DNA from 3 places in the Alteromonas sp. 4NH20-0104 genome. Region 1 is predicted to be linked to each of the others. Evidence: predicted binding sites of a transcription regulator. Region 1 holds the regulator's gene; each other region holds the start of a gene.
What was found. The regulator ArgR, encoded in region 1, controls arginine synthesis, uptake and breakdown. The targets are predictions, from matches to a motif close to ANTGAATANNTATTCANT.
Positions count from the first base shown of each region.

Region 2: a site for ArgR is predicted at 3,125-3,142, ahead of AC27IB_RS11200 (aspartate aminotransferase family protein). Genes of this name have one in related genera too.
Region 3: a site for ArgR is predicted at 2,924-2,941, ahead of AC27IB_RS00990 (DUF2170 family protein). Genes of this name have one in related genera too.

Region 1 is NZ_BAAJLP010000028.1:65,797-71,463, forward strand. It holds gene AC27IB_RS18060 (TonB-dependent receptor) at 1-2,600, shown strand, start outside; gene argR (transcriptional regulator ArgR) at 2,694-3,158, opposite strand; gene mdh (malate dehydrogenase) at 3,503-4,441, shown strand; gene AC27IB_RS18075 (hypothetical protein) at 4,597-5,487, shown strand; gene ppc (phosphoenolpyruvate carboxylase) at 5,550-5,667, opposite strand, start outside.
Region 2 is NZ_BAAJLP010000013.1:89,173-94,839, reverse strand. It holds gene trpS (tryptophan--tRNA ligase) at 11-1,018, shown strand; gene AC27IB_RS11210 (anthranilate synthase component II) at 1,035-1,688, shown strand; gene AC27IB_RS11205 (HDOD domain-containing protein) at 1,800-2,960, shown strand; gene AC27IB_RS11200 (aspartate aminotransferase family protein) at 3,319-4,527, shown strand; gene astA (arginine N-succinyltransferase) at 4,545-5,582, shown strand; gene astD (succinylglutamate-semialdehyde dehydrogenase) at 5,623-5,667, shown strand, end outside.
Region 3 is NZ_BAAJLP010000001.1:206,252-211,918, forward strand. It holds gene tgt (tRNA guanosine(34) transglycosylase Tgt) at 1-1,044, opposite strand, end outside; gene queA (tRNA preQ1(34) S-adenosylmethionine ribosyltransferase-isomerase QueA) at 1,140-2,186, opposite strand; gene AC27IB_RS00985 (DUF6471 domain-containing protein) at 2,651-2,887, opposite strand; gene AC27IB_RS00990 (DUF2170 family protein) at 3,194-3,583, shown strand; gene AC27IB_RS00995 (PspA/IM30 family protein) at 3,599-4,279, shown strand; gene AC27IB_RS01000 (potassium channel family protein) at 4,393-5,445, shown strand; gene AC27IB_RS01005 (YjfK family protein) at 5,447-5,667, shown strand, end outside.

The DNA.
Region 1 (5,667 bases):
CACGTTTCAACAGCTTAACGCTGGACGGTATGCGTCTGAACGATAACTTCGGTCTTAACTCTAACGGTTACCCAACTGAAAGCATTCCTTTCTCATACGATGCGATTGAGCAGGTTGCTGTTGAATTAGCACCTTTCGACGTAGAGTACGGCGGTTTTACAGCGTGTAACATCAACGCGGTAACCAAGTCTGGTACTAACGAAGTTCACGGTTCTGCTTTCTACGATTTCACTTCTGACTCGTTTAAAGGCGATTCAATCGAAGGTAACGACATCGACAACGGTAACTACACTGAAAAACGTTATGGTTTCACTGTAGGTCTGCCTCTGATCAGCGACAAGCTGTTCTTATTCGGTGCTTATGAGAAGAAAGAAGGTGTGCGTCTTCATGAGTATGCAGGCCTGTCTCGCGCAAGTGCAGAAGAAATTGCTGAAATTACCGAAATCTCTCAAACAATTTACGGATACGATCCAGGCGGTTTCAAAGGTTCTTCTCCTGTTGAAGACGAGAAGTTACTGATTAAATTAGACTGGAACATCAACGAAGATCACCGTGCAGCGTTCACTTACAACTGGAACGATGGCTTCAATATTTCTGAATCAGATACCGGTACATCACGTCTGTCTTACGACGGTCATTTCTATGAGCGTGGTGCAGAAATCGAAACTATTACAGCTTCTGTTTACTCAGACTGGACTTCAGATTTCTCAACCGAACTGCGTATTGGTAAGACTAAACTGGATAACCGTCAGATCTCTGTCGATGCGGGAACTGGTTTCAGTGAAATGCAAATTAACCTGGGTGACACCGTTGTTTACCTTGGCCCGGATGATTCTCGTCAATCAAATGACCTGAACTGGGATAACACAACCTTTAAACTGGCAGGTACTTATCTGTTAGGCGATCATACCATCACTGCTGGTGTTGAGTACGAAGACTTAGATGTGTTCAACCTGTTCGTGCAGCAATCACGCGGTGAATATCGCTTTAACTCAATCGATGATTTCCGTAACGGTCTTGCTGGCCGCATTTTCTATAATAATGCTGCTGGTACCAACGATCCGAATGACATTGCAGCAAGCTTTAGCTTTGCCACTACGACGTTCTACTTACAGGACGACTGGTATGTTAATGACGATCTGACTTTACTGTTTGGTTTACGTTATGACAAATGGTCTTCTGACGATCGTCCTCGTTACAACGAAGCGTTTGAAACCGAGTATGCGGACTACAACAATGGTCAGGGCCTGTCTAACACCGGTAACTTAGATGGTATTGACCTGTGGCAGCCGCGTGTAGGTTTTAACTACGTGTTGACTGACGATATGGAACTGCACGGTGGTTTCGGTCTGTACTCTGGTGGTAACCCGAACGTTTGGGTATCTAATGCCTACTCCAATGACGGTGTGATCCAGGTTGCGACTACCGTTGCCCCTTGGCAGCAGGATGTTGACTTCGGTGGTTTGCCAGTTGACTTGTTTAACACCCCATTAGTAAATGGTGCGTCGCCAGGTTATGGTATTCCACAAGCTCTGTACGATTTCGTTGAAGATGCTCCAACTAACGGTTCTGCTAACAATGTGGTAGCTGTTGATCCTAACTTTGAAGTACCTACTGAGTGGAAATATGCTTTAGGTTTAACTTACCTGGCACCTGGTGACTACCTGGTACAAGCTGACATTCTTTATACTGATAAGAAAGACGCTGCCACTTATATTGAGCCTTCACGTGAAATTATCGGTTACGGCCCCGATGGTCGTCCTCGTTACGATGGTTCTAACAGCACCTTCCTGTTAACTAACGTTGACGGTGATTCAGGTGATGCAACGACTCTGTCACTGGCAGTGTCTAAAGAGTACGACTTCGGGTTAGACGTAAGTGTTGCTTATGCCTATAACGACTCTACAGACGTTAACCCAATGACCAGCTCAGTTGCTTACTCTAACTTTGTTAACTTTGCGACCAGCGATCCAAACAATCCTGGTGCCTATACCTCTAACTATAACATTCCGCACCGTTTCACACTGCGCGTAGGTTATAAGCATGAATTTATCGACGGCTATACAACGCGTTTCAACGTGTTTGCTTCAGCTAACGAAGGTCGTGGCATGAGTTATACCTTTGGTGAGGACATCGACGGATACTATGGCGATGACAATACAGGTGGCGGTCGCCAGTTACTGTACGTTCCAACTGTTGACGATGCTAGCGTAGTTTATGGTCCTGATTTCGACCTGGATGCGTTCAATGCATTCGTTTCATCTGAAGGCCTGGGCCGCGGCAAGATTGCGTCTCGTAACGGTACTAACGGCGATTGGTGGACTAAAGTTGACGTTCGTGTAAGCCAGGAACTGCCTGCGTTTGCTGAAGGTCACCGTGCATCAGCATTCTTCGTTATCGAAAACCTGGGTAACCTGTTAAACGATGACTGGGGTGTACTGAAACAAGGTAACTTCGTTTCTGAGTCAGTTGTTGAAGCTAGCGTAAATGAAGACGGTCAGTACGTTTACGAGGAGTTCCTGGGTGCCGACCAACGTGACAGTTGGTCAAGTTCTGCATCATTGTGGGAAGTTCGTGTAGGTGTAAGCTACCGCTTCTAAGCAGTCACTGCTAATCATTAAAAAACCCCGCTGATGCGGGGTTTTTTGTTTTCAGCGCTGTAATAAACATAAGCTTTAGCAATAGGACGATGTTTATACGTTGTCGAATAAATCCTCTACGCGCTGGCGCAGATTTTCAATTTTGGTGACATCGGCCGGCGCAATAAAAATAGTGTCGTCACCGGCAATGGTGCCCAGCACGCCATCTTTTTTACTTAATGAGTCCAGTAAACGGGCAATAAGCTGCGCAGCCCCCGGGCTGGTGCGAATTATCACCATCACATTATTATGCACAATATCCAGCACTAGCTGCTTGAGTGGGCTTTTCGCCGTAGGCATACCCAGTTCCGGCGGCAGGCAGTAAACCATATCACCACGGGCATTACGGGTACGAACCGCGCCAAACTTACTCAGCATACGTGATATTTTACTCTGACTAATATTGTTGAAGCCCTGGTTTTTCAGCCCGTCAACAATTTCTCCCTGGGAGCCGTAACTCTCAGCCTTAAGAATGTCTTTGAATGCCCGGATGAGCTCTTCCTGCTTCTGATTTGCCATTTAGTTCCTGACGTTTATTCGTAATTTTATGATGTTGGCCGCGCGGGTTATGCATTAATCGCTAATCGATTCGGCTAACCTGCCGGCTTGGTGTATACTCTAACCCGCGAAAGGCTCAGGGCCGGGATAGTTCCCATCCCCTAACGGTTTTCAAAACCAGTTATTGTGCCCTAATTTGCATGAAAAAGCAACATTAATGCATAACTATGCACTTATATTGAATATAACCCGATAAATCGCCCATTCGCCCGTCATAAGACTAATAGGTGATTGAGTTTAAGGCTGACATCCTTTAATGTGTTCGGCCGTTATTAAACGTGATTCTTTCCATGAGGAGAAATGGTATGAAAGTAGCCGTGTTAGGTGCTGCCGGTGGTATTGGTCAGGCGCTGTCACTGTTGTTAAAAACACAACTGCCAGCAGGTTCTGAGTTAGCTTTGTATGACGTTGCGCCGGTTGTTCCGGGTGTAGCTGTAGATTTAAGCCACATCCCCACTGCAGTTAAGGTTACCGGTCACGGTAAAGACGACCTGGCAGAAGCTTTAACAGGTTGTGACGTAGTATTAATTCCAGCAGGCGTACCTCGTAAGCCTGGTATGGACCGTTCAGACCTGTTTAACATCAATGCGGGTATCGTCAAGAATCTGGTAGAAGGCATTGCCGATAACTGTCCTTCTGCTTGTACTTGTATTATCACTAACCCGGTTAACACCACAGTTGCTATCGCTGCTGAAACACTGAAAGCGAAAGGTGTTTACGATAAGAACAAACTGTTTGGTGTTACTACGCTGGATGTTATTCGTGCAGAAACCTTCGTTGCAGAACTGAAAGACCTGGATCCAGCCAGCACTCACGTGCCGGTTATTGGCGGTCACTCAGGTACCACTATTCTGCCTCTGCTGTCTCAGGTCGAAGGCGTAGACTTCTCAGACGACGAAGTAGCTTCTCTGACTACCCGAATTCAGAATGCCGGTACTGAAGTGGTTGAAGCGAAAGCTGGCGGCGGTTCTGCTACGCTGTCTATGGGTCAGGCGGCTGCTCGCTTCTGCCTGTCTCTGGTTGCCGCTATGCAAGGCGACAACGTTGTTGAGTACACCTATGTACAAACTGATGACAGCGACGATGCTGCGTTCTTCTCGCACCCTGTACGTTTAGGTCCAAACGGTGTTGAAGAAATTCTGTCTTACGGCGAACTGAGTGCTTTCGAACAGAAAGCTAAAGAAGATATGCTGGAAGGCCTGCGTGGCGACATCAAACTGGGTGTTGACTTCGTAAACGGTTAATTCTGGTACGATATACCTGATAAAAACCGGCTGCCAAGCCGGTTTTTTTATGCCTGTAACATAGCAATAAGTTCAATCCCGCTCAGCTCATCGGATTGCTATAATTCAAAAATTGAACAACACTGGTTTTATCAGGGCAAATTGCTGGGTGAATTGTGAGAAGTCGGCTTTACGTTATATTAATCCTGCAATTGTGTAGCCTGTTGGCTTGTGGTGCTTTATCTGCAAAAGAAGCGGAGGCTGCTAACCCGTCTTTCAACGACATTCGCTTTGTTACCCATAGTCCTTCCTTATTTGATGTACTGAACCAGGAAAGGCCACCCCAAAGTCCCATGAATGCGGCGCATATGGCGTTGTTTAAAGAAATGGAGTTTAAACCCGCCGCTGAGCTTACCGTTACGTCGCGGATTATTGCGGTTCTGTCGGAGGAGACGCCGGCCTGTGCATTTATGATAGTTAAAAGCCCCGAACGTGAGGCGGCCTTCGATTTTAGTTTACCCACCGATTACCTGCTTTCGCACCGGTTATACCAAACGACTGATACACCGCCGCTGTCGACCGACCTCTTGAACGACGATAATGAGCTGGCCAGCCTCAGGGCCCTGTTTAGTTACTATCCTCAGCGTAAGCTTATGCTGCTCAAAGACCGCTCCCATGGCGCTTTACTGGATGCCCAGATTGCTGATTTGCCCGACAGCGTTAAATACTATCGTTGGGGCAGTCATCAGTATGACAGCGATATTCAGATGCTGGTCAGGGAGCGGGGAGAGTATATTCTTGCCTACCCTTACGACATACAGAGAGAAGCGCAAAACTACCCGGAAATTACCTTTCAGAGCGCCGCTATTGCCGGCAACTCAGCCATTAAAACCGGTCATATGATGTGTAACCGTAATCCTGCTACAGCAGGTTTTCTTACTACTGTTAATGATGCGTTGCGTAAGCTTTATCACCAGCCGGTGTTTCTTGAATCCCACCTTAAATTTAACGATCCCTCGGCTCACGATGCGTTAATACTAGGGCTAAAAAAGCTGCAGCAGCTGTAGTGGTAGGAATACCCATAAAAAAAGCCGCGCAGGGGCGCGGCTTTTATAGATTATAGCGTGGCTTAACCGGTATTTCGCATACCAATTGCAATACCACTGATGGCAACCATCATGGCTTTGTCCAGCGTCGCATCATGCTCGTCGTCTTCTAACTGACGTAAACGAGAGAGTAATTCGATT
Region 2 (5,667 bases), on a different contig from region 1:
TAAATAAGTAATGAGCGCAAAACCAATCGTATTAAGCGGCTGTCAGCCATCCGGACAGCTTACCCTGGGTAATTATATGGGTGCGCTGAAGCAGTGGGTCTCCATGCAGGAAACACACGACTGTCTGTATATGATTGTGGATTTGCATGCGATTACGGTACGTCAGGACCCGGCCAAACTGAAAGAAGCTTGCCTGGATGGCCTGGCACTTTACCTGGCCTGTGGTATCGACCCGGCTAAGAGCACGCTGTTTTTGCAGTCTCATGTGCCTGAGCACGCGCAGCTTTCGTGGGTGTTAAACTGCTTTACCCAAATGGGTGAACTGAACCGCATGACCCAGTTCAAGGATAAATCAGCCCGCAATACCAGTAATATTAATGTCGGACTGTACAGTTATCCCGTGTTGCAGGCGGCTGATATTTTGCTTTATCAGGCCAACGAAGTACCGGTGGGCGAAGATCAGAAACAACACCTGGAGCTCACCCGCGACATCGCTACCCGCTTCAACAACATTTACGGCGATACCTTCCGTATTCCGGAGCCCTACATTCCTGAGTTTGGCGCCCGCATCATGAGTTTGCAGGAGCCGGATAAGAAGATGTCTAAATCAGACACCAACCCGAACAACTTTATCGGCTTGCTGGAAGAACCTAAGAAGGTAGCCAAGAAGATCAAACGCGCAGTGACCGACTCAGACGAGCAGGCGCGCATTTATTTTGACTGGGCAGAAAAACCCGGAGTCACCAATTTGCTCACCCTGCTGTCACTGGCAACCGGCACTGCCGTTGATGAGCTGGTTCCGGCCTATGAAGATAAAATGTACGGCCATTTAAAATCCGACGTTGCCGATGCAGTCGTCGCACTGATTGAACCGCTGCAACAACGTTACAACGCCCTGCGCGCCGATCGCAGCTACCTTGATGAAGTGATGCATCAGGGCGCAGAGAAAGCGCAGATCCGTGCCGCGGCTACACTTAAGGCCACTTATGATGCGCTGGGATTTATTGCTAAACCCTGAAGCAGTCAATTAAGCCGTGTTATTACTGATCGATAATTACGACTCTTTTAGTCACAACCTGGCCAGATATTTTCAGGAGCTGGGGTGTGAGCTGCAAGTAGTGCGTAACGATGCCATTAGTGTAGCCGGGATAGACCCGGCTATTGTGAAGGGTATTGTTATCTCACCAGGGCCCTGTACGCCAAACGAGTCTGGCGTCAGTCTCGATGTGATCCGGCAATTTGCCGGGGTAATCCCTATCATGGGCGTCTGCCTTGGCCATCAGGCAATCGGTCAGGTATTTGGCGCCCGGGTCACCAATGCCCGGCAGGTCAGGCATGGCAAACTTTCAGGTGTCAACCATAACGGCGATAGCCTGTTTAACAATATCCCCGAACACTTTGTGGTAACCCGCTACCATTCGCTGGTCATCGACCCGGCGTCGGTACCCGACTGTCTGCAGGTCGTAGCCTGGAGCGATGACGGTCAGACACCTGAGATCATGGCCATTAAACATCAGCACCTGCCTGTATGGGGAGTGCAGTATCATCCCGAGTCGCTGCTAACCGAATATGGTCATCAGGTTCTGCTAAACTTCCTACTGCTGGCTAAGGTTGTTCCAATAGATGCCGATATGAACTGTGTATCAGAATTTAACGGTCAACTCGTTACGCTGAACAAAACGATGTAAGACACTGATTACTTCAACGGTCTGATTGCCTGAACAAACACAAACATGTCCTAGCCTAAGCATTGCAAAACGTATAAGGTTCGGGTATTACATGGATATAGCGGGACTTCAATGGTAGAGCGGTTACTGGCCCCCCCAGCGTTTGCTAAACGATTCAACTATTTATTGCTGGCTCCTGAGCTCGCGAAAGCGATGGTCGGTCGGCGTGCCCCCGGCGAAGTCAGCTACGCCGAGTCAGAGCAAAGCTTTACCCGCCGTCAGTTGTTGAAAGTCGAAAAAGACGCCATCAAAAATAAGCTGGAAACCGCTAAGATCCAGGCCAATTACTTACAACAAATCAATCAGCAGTTACACGCGGTCATCGATAAAAAGCTGTTGTCGACACTCGCCGATACCCAGGATGTGTGTGAGAACCTGCTGAACTGGTCAGAACATACTACTAACCTGATTGATTTACTGGCTACCCCCTCTGCCACCATCAGCAAGGTTGAAGCCATTGCAGTGAATATTCCCTGGCTAGTCGATGAATTGCTCAAACAGGTAAACCAGCCACAGTACCGACGTCGCGATGCCCGTGGAGACGTTATTGCCGTAGACACGCTGAAAACCGCTTTGAGTTTCATTGGTATCGACAATGTAAAGCGAGTCATTCCCGCGTTAATTTATAAACAGACCCTGCCACTAATCAGTGACCCGTTCCCACAAATAAAACACAAAGTCTGGGAATACAGCCTGATTTGCGCCCGGACGGCTGAAACCATTGCCACACAACATAAGGTAAAACCGTTTGAAGCTTATTCCCTGGCGATCTTTAGTCAGTTGGGTCGCAGTGCTATTGTTAAGCTGTATTTTCGCTTGTTTGAACAGGTGCACCTGGACTTTTTACGCCATGCCCAAAAGGCCAAGCTGCGCAATTTGCACTCCGCGCTGGTGCAACTGGTACCCGACCCTAAACGCCTGTTGCCCTTAATTGATCAACACAGCGATAAAGCTGCCCTGCACTTATTTGAGTACATGGTGTTTAAACGGGTTGGCTTTACCAGTGCCATGCAACAAGTGCTGCAGGATGTCCTGCCGGATGATGCGGATCCGCTCACTCAGGTACTGCAGCAATCCCGCTACTATGCCAAGTACAGAATGTTAAAAGACAACAACCTGTTCCTGGATGATGAAAATGAAAAGTTCATAGCAGGCTGCGCCATTGCACCTGAATTACTGCAAACGCTGAATGCCCAACCGCTTCATCAGCTGCCAATTCTGACCGATCTGTGAACAAAAAGGCCTGAACAAGCCGCCAAAAAGAGAAAAAGTGCGGCTTTTTAAGCGATTCATAATCATTCAGCCGTAAAGCCTGTTTTACACACAAAAACCCCACTATAACCAGCATGGCGCAGAATCCGCCGATAATTTCGCCCTGACACCAGCATATTCATATATCTGGATAGTTATTCACATTTTATGCAATAAGTGCCAGACCCCTTGATTTTACTGCCTTACAGGAAAGGTAATAGACAAGACAACGGTCATTTAAGGTGGCATACTGGAGCGCTCAAAAATGAATTAAAGCCATAAATTCCGACGCCTGAAACACGCGAATTTATGGCGATAACTAACAGTTAGAGGTGAAAAAATGCAGGTAACCCGCGAAATGTTTGATCAAGTCATGGTTCCTAACTACAACCCGGCCAAAATGGTACCGGTACGTGGTTTGGGCTCGCGAGTATGGGATCAGGCAGGTAACGAGTTTATTGATTTCGCCGGCGGTATTGCCGTAAACGCACTGGGACATTGTCACCCGGAGCTGGTGAATGCCTTAACTGAGCAGGGCCAGAAATTATGGCACCTGAGTAACGTTTTCACTAATGAGCCGGCATTACGACTGGCCAAAAAGCTCACCGACCACACTTTTGCGGAGCGTGTTTATTTCGCTAACTCAGGCGCAGAAGCTAACGAAGCCGCTCTGAAACTGGCCCGCCGCTTCGCGCTGGAGCAATATGGTGAGCACAAGCAAAAAATTATTGCCTTTACCCAGGGTTTCCACGGCCGGACTTTCTTTACCGTAACCGTAGGCGGTCAGCCAGCTTACTCCGATGGCTTTGGACCGAAGCCTGGCGCGGTGGAACATTGTGATTATAACGATCTGGCAGCATTTGAAGCACTGATTTCAGATGAAACCTGTGCGGTAATGATGGAGCCTCTGCAGGGTGAAGGCGGTATCATTTCCCCGGACCCGGCCTTTGTGAAAGGCGTTCGTGAACTGTGTGATAAGCACAATGCGCTGTTGATTTTCGATGAAGTTCAGTCAGGCGTAGGCCGTACCGGTCACCTATACGCCTATATGGGCCTCGACGTAGTACCGGATATCCTGACTACGGCTAAAGCACTGGGCGGCGGTTTCCCGGTTGGCGCTATGCTAACCACCACAGCCATTGCGCAGCATCTTAAGCCGGGTACTCATGGCAGCACGTACGGCGGTAACCCGTTAGCCTGTGCGGTAGCAGAGCGTACCTTTGATATCGTTAACGATCCGGCGGTTCTGAGCGGCGTTAAGCAAAAAGAGCAGCTGTTCCGCGACACCCTGGCAACCATCAATGCCAAACACAAAGTGTTTGCTGAAATTCGGGGTAAGGGCCTGTTACTGGGCTGCGCACTGAATGACGACTTCAAAGGCGAGTCCCGTAAATTCCTCGACGCGTCAACCGACCAACAGCTAATGTGCCTGGTAGCGGGCGCTAACGTGGTTCGTTTTGCTCCGTCGCTGGTGATTCCAGACGAAGATATAGCAGAAGGTCTGGTCCGTTTTGAACGCGCTATTGCGAGCGTGGTAGCAGCGCGCTAATTAACCGGGAATTGCTCATGTACATTATTCGCCCTATCCGATCGAGTGATTATGACGCCCTGTATGCTGTAGCAGAAGAATCCGGCATCGGCTTTACGTCGCTGCCGGTCAATGAAAGTCTGCTCAAACGCAAAATCGGCAAGTCACTGGAAGCGTTCAGTCGCGATGTGTCAGCGCCTGGTAATGAGTCATACCTGTTCGTCATGGAAGATATTGTTACCGGTGAAGTCGTCGGGACCACCGGTATTGAAGCCGCGGTCGGCACCGACGATGCCTTTTACCACTACCATTTGGGTAAAGTAGTTCACGCCTCGCGTGAACTCGATATCCACAATACAGTGGAAATTCTGACCTTCTGTAATGACTACACCGGTGTCAGCGAAATTTGCACCCTGTTCTTGCGCGAGAATGCCCGCAAAGGTGTAAACGGTCGCTTCTTATCCAAGGTGCGGTTTTTGTTTATGGAAGAACACCGCGAGCGTTTTGCCGAAATTGTGATTGCCGAAATGCGTGGTGTGAGTGACGAAAATGGCCGCTCACCCTTCTGGGAATGGCTTGAAGAGCACTTTTTCTCGATGGACTTCCCTACCGCGGATTACATGACGGGCATCGGTAATAAGGTTTTTATTGCTGAACTGATGCCAAAATACCCGATTTACGTCAACCTGCTTAGCCAGGAAGCCCAAAACGTGATTGGTAAGGTTCACCAGAAAACTGAGCCTGCACTGCGCTTATTACAGGAAGAAGGTTTCAGTTGCCGGGGCTACGTAGATATATTTGATGGCGGCCCCACCGTGGAAGCACGACTCAGCCACATCAATACGGCGCAACGCAGCCGTCGGGCAGTCGTGCATATTGACGATCAGTCAGCCGCCCAGGACGGTGAGTTATGCTACATCATTAATACTAAAATCGCCGATTTCAGAGCGGTTGTTGCCGATGTCAGTTTCGATGAACTGACTGGCCAGGCAGTGCTTTCTCATAAGGCTGCAGCGTCGCTGGACGTGGAAGAAGGCGACTCAATTCGGTTTGCGAGCGTAAAACCTCGCAACTGATACCTAACTACACAATTACAACAGCATCAGGACAGAAATCATGCAACAAGCCATTCACTTTATTAATGGTCTGTGGGTTGCCGGA
Region 3 (5,667 bases), on a different contig from region 1:
GGCAATCGCCTCCCGTAATCCCTGCATAACCCGCTGATAATATCGCAGGTTATGGATTGTGTTCAGTCTTGCGCCAAGTATCTCATTGCACTTGTCGAGATGATGTAAATATGACCGAGAATAATTTTTGCAAGTGTAGCAATCACAATTTTCGTCCAATGGACCCGTGTCATGCTTATGTTTGGCGTTGCGGATTTTTATCACACCTTCCGTGACAAACAAATGACCGTTCCGGGCGTTTCGGGTTGGCATGACACAATCGAACATATCAATGCCGCGGCGTACCGCCTCTACTATATCTTCGGGTTTACCAACGCCCATCAGGTAGCGCGGTTTATGCTCCGGGATTTTAGGCGCGGTATGTTCGATGATGCGGATCATGTCTTCTTTCGGTTCACCGACCGATAACCCGCCAATGGCATAGCCATCGAAGCCAATATCCTCAAGACCGGCCAGCGAGACATCCCGTAAATCTTCGTACATGCCCCCCTGAATGATACCAAACAGGGCTGAAGGATTGTCACCATGCGCATCTTTACTGCGTCTGGCCCAGCGTAGCGACAGTTCCATAGAAATGCGCGCTTCCTGTTCGGTGGCCGGGTATGGGGTACACTCGTCGAAAATCATCACAATATCCGAGCCGAGGTCGCGTTGCACTTCCATGCTCTTTTCCGGCGTGAGTAATATCTTTTCGCCATTAATGGGCGAGCGAAAGGTAACCCCTTCTTCGGTGATCTTACGCAAATCCCCCAGGCTGAATACCTGGAAACCGCCTGAGTCAGTAAGAATGGGCTTTTGCCAGTGCATGAAATCGTGCAGGTCACCGTGTTCTTTAATAATGCCGGTCCCCGGACGCAGCATTAAATGAAACGTATTACCCAGGCAGATATGCGCGCCGCTATCGGCAAGCTCTTCTGGCGTCATTCCTTTAACGGTACCGTAAGTACCCACCGGCATAAACGCCGGCGTTTCCACTTCGCCGCGTTCGAACACCAGTTTTCCTCGTCTGGCGCGACCGTCGGTATGGAGCAGTTCAAATTGCATGAGAGTTAATATCCTGTCTGATCATGGGGGCTAATTGCGCAGGCCCTCTGTCTGAGCTCAATTGAGGGCGGATTATACCAGCTATACCACAGAGATCATGTGTTAATGCTTTTTTCAATAAACATGCTGTCGCCATAGCTGTAAAACCGGTATTCCTGCTCTATGGCTTCAGCGTATGCCTTAAGCACATTGTCACGTCCGGCAAAGGCGCTAATCAGCATAATGAGGGTAGACTCCGGCAGGTGGAAGTTCGTAAACATGGCATCTACTACTCTGAATTCAAACCCCGGGTAAATAAAAATGTCGGTATCTGCCTGGAATGGTTTGATAACGTCTGTTGCACTGGCGTTAAGGGCAGCAGACTCCAGCGAGCGAACCGAAGTGGTGCCGACCGCTATAACCCGTTTACCGGCAGCTTTGGTTGCCCTGACGGCCTCCACTACATTCTGCGGTACTATGGCGTATTCGCTGTGCATCTTGTGTTCGATTACATTATCAACCCTGACCGGCTGAAAAGTTCCGGCCCCGACGTGCAGCGTAACATAAGCCAGGTTAACCTGTTTTTCAGCTAGCGCTTGTAAGATGGCATCATCAAAATGTAGCCCTGCGGTGGGTGCCGCAACTGCACCAGGCGCCTGATTGTAAACCGTTTGATAGCGTTCTTTGTCGCTGTCTTCATCGGCGCGATCAATGTAGGGCGGTAAAGGCATATGGCCATGAGCCTCGAGTTGCTCGAGGACCGAAGTCTCGCCACCAAAGTACAGTTCAAATAAGGCGTCCTGACGGCCGGTTACCGTAACTTCGACGGCCCCTTCTAACCACAGTTTGGTACCGGGTTTGGGCGCTTTACTGGCCCTTACATGGGCCAGCGCATTATGCTCATCTACAATTCGCTCAATCAGCACTTCCACTTTGCCGCCCGAGGCTTTCTGCCCCAGCAATCGAGCCGGAATAACCCGGGTATTGTTAAACACCAGTAAATCGCCGGGCTCTACCAGGTCCAGCATATCGCGAAATTGCTTATGCACTACCTCGCCCGTTTTCCCATCAAGGTGTAATAAACGGCTTGCAGTGCGTTCAGCAGTGGGATGTTTAGCAATCAAATGCTCGGGCAGTGTAAAACTAAAATCTGATAATTTCATGAAGCTCATATGTCGTATCAAATTGATCTTTAATCACTCGGAACACGCCTACAGCAAGGGGGTCCGGCAACATAGTCAGGTTTGCAATAAAAAACGGCGGGAGTGTAACACATCTGCGCTAAAAACGCTGCGCTGCCGGTGCAAATTACACGATGAATATAACAGAGTGAAAACGGCGGTTACTGACTCTCCACACAAGCAGAGGCTGGCAAAAAATTCTTTGGGGCACTCCACTGCGCCATCCTTTTACCAACTTTCACTGCAATTCCCTTACCAACTTTAGGTATTTATATTTATACGAATGGATACAGTCCGATACATAGTATTTCTTTTATATTTTTGAAATGAGGCTATTATTTAACCAAAGCGATGATGTTCTCCCATCTTCCTTATTCGACCCAGTCAATTTGACTGGGTTTTGTTTATGTGCCGTCCGGCTTTTATATCCCTGGCTTTTCGACTGTTTATTGGTCATCACTGGCCGCCAATATCTCTGCCATCATTTCGACAGACAGGGGTCTTGCCTTCAGCACGTAGAGGATTTGTAGCAACAGATCAGCCCCCAAAATGCCTTTATTCACCTTATTTCGCAGATTATCAGCCGTTTGCGTTACACCAATCTCTGCCAGTTTGTCACTGAGTCCCTGGTACTTAACGCCACGCAGCGACATTTCTGAGCGAATGATGCGTTGGACTACCATCCGCCATTGATTTTGCCCTTTCAAAAAACACCCCTTTGTGAATTATAATTTACATTGACACACTTTTTTACACATATAGACATAATTATTATTGACTATTGCCACTGTAATTGTCTACACTTTTCCTCGTTCAGGCAGATTTGCAAAGCCTTATCGGTCTGAACGGGCAATGAGAACACAACAGACTATCGGTTTAGTCACACTTTGTTGCACTAATTAACGCAAATTAACGCAAAGTCGTTGCAACAGTGTAGTAAATCTGACTAGAGTTAACGGCATTTAGCTGATTCGGTAAGGAGATATAGTATGGAATGGGATCTTGAACAACTTGAGGCCCTGTTTAAAAACATGGATGACCTGGTCGTCACCCGCGAAAAAGAATGTTTACTGATTGCAAATCAGGACGGGCTGGATGCCTGGCTGGCAATCAGCGGTGAACAAATTATCGTTGAGAGTTTACTGTTTAACGCATCGCAGGTTGCCGACAAAGCTGCTCTGGACCACGATATTCTGTCAACTCACATGCTTTTCCCACTCACAACAGTGGCCATATCCAACGTTAATGGAGAGGAATACTACACCGCATTTGGCGCGCTAAGTGCGCAATCCAAAGCAGAGAGTATTCAAATTGAAGTCACTACGTTATTCCAGAACGTGGCTGCTTTCCTTGACGCTTATGAGTCACATTTGAAGTAATTTAAGGAGAAATTTATGTCTGTTTGGAAAAAACTGATCACAGCAGTGAAAGGTGGTGCCAACGAAGCGGCCCAGTCAGTGGTAGATAGTCAGGCAATCAGAATTCTTGAACAGGAAATTCGGGAAGCAAAGGAAGAGTTGCGCAAATCTGATCATGCCCGTACTCAAATTCTGGCGAAGTGCAAACTGTCTCAACAAAAGGTCGATGGATTTAACCAGTCGATTGAAGAGTATGAAGCTCACGCCCGTAAGGCAATAGACAATGATCGCGAACTGGCATTGGACTGCGCACGCAAGGTAAGTGATTTAAAAGCCGAGCGCGACCAGGAACAACAGTATCTGGATCAGTTTAATGCATCTGAAAAGCAGCTGGCCAAAAACATTCAGCAAGCCAAAGCCAACCTACGTCGCTTAGAGCAACAGGTTGATATGGTTAAAGCGACTGAAAGCGTGCAAAAGGCTCAGGTTGCGGTATCTTCGCGTCATATGGGCGCAAACAGCAAAATGAAGACGGCGACTGAATCACTGTCGCGGATTCAGGAAAAGCAGAAAATGCGCACCGCGGAGCTGGAAGCAGCGGAAGAACTGGCTTCATCGGAATCGTCTGACGATTTAGAGAAGCGCCTGGCAGCGGCAGGTATCAAAGGCGGCCAGAGTTCGGCCGACGATGAGCTGGCACGCATTTTAGGCAAGTAAATAAAATCAAGCGGTTAAGACTCGGGTCTGCCTAAGGCGGGTACTTGTACTAACCGCTGTTTTTTTGCGAAGATGGAAGCACATAAATAACAAGGATTGCCAGTGGCGCCATTATGTGGATAAAAATCCGACGCGTAATGCTTAACTATTTTGCTGAATCGAGATGGTACACCATAGTCCTGGCCACGCTGTTCTATGCATTATCATCCTGGTTACTGCTGTACGCATTTGATGAACAGGCGCTGACCGAAAGCGTAGACTTTATCTACTGGCTCGCAGTGACCGGCTCTACGGTAGGCTACGGCGATCTCTCACCGCAAACCTCCGCCGGTAAACTGATTGTTGCACTGTATGTGATTCCGCTGGGATTAAGTATCTTTGCGATGATTGTAGGCCGGGTTGCCGCCTTTGTGGGAAATCAATGGAGAAAAGGTATTATGGGGTTATCCAGTCTTGATGTTAGCAACCATATTCTGGTCATTGGCTGGAATGAACAACGCACGTTACTACTACTCAAACTACTCCTGCAGGAACGTCAGTCCCTGGCTGAAAAGCCCGACATCGTGCTTTGTGTCAGAGCCGACATTACCAATCCCATGCCCGGTAGTATAGAATTCGTTCGGGTGGAATCGTTTAATAAAGATGAAGACATGGACAAAGCCTGTATCAGCGCGGCCTCCACCATTCTTATTGATAATCCCGAAGACGACTTAACCATGACCACCGCGCTATATTGTGCCCAAAAGAATCCGTCGGCCCATCAGGTTGCTTATTTTAATGATGAAAGTCTGGTCCGGCTGCTGCAGATGCACTGCCCACAGGTAGAATGTACACCCAGCGTTGCGGTTGAAATGCTCGCCAAAGCCGCTTTTGACCCCGGTTCCAGCACGCTGCACCACGATTTATTAAGCGTGGATGACGATGGCCAGGCACAATTTTCTCTGACTATTCCCCACTCGGTTGAGCCGGTGAGCTACCAAACCTTATTTATGGCGTTTAAACGTCAGTATGATGCCACCTTAATAGGTTGTGCCGGCGCTGAACGCGGCCAGTCCGTTACACTCAACCCCGCACTGAAAACGGTTATATCACCGCAGGATAAACTTTATTATATCGCCAAAGCCCGCATTACCGATATTAACTGGAATGCGCTCACGGAGCAGTGATATGTTTAAAAAATGGTTTAAATCAGATTCCCCCAAAAAGCCTGCCGCACCGGAGGTGATGGGTCTGTACTTAGGCGGCTCCTTTGAACTGGATGCGCTTAAGCTCAAACTACTCACGCCACAACTGTGTATAGAAGGCGCTGCCAGCCAGCATTTGATTCAGGCGGTGGGACAGGCAGAACTTGACAGTGGTGGCACGCTACTGCGTTTTTATACCGATGA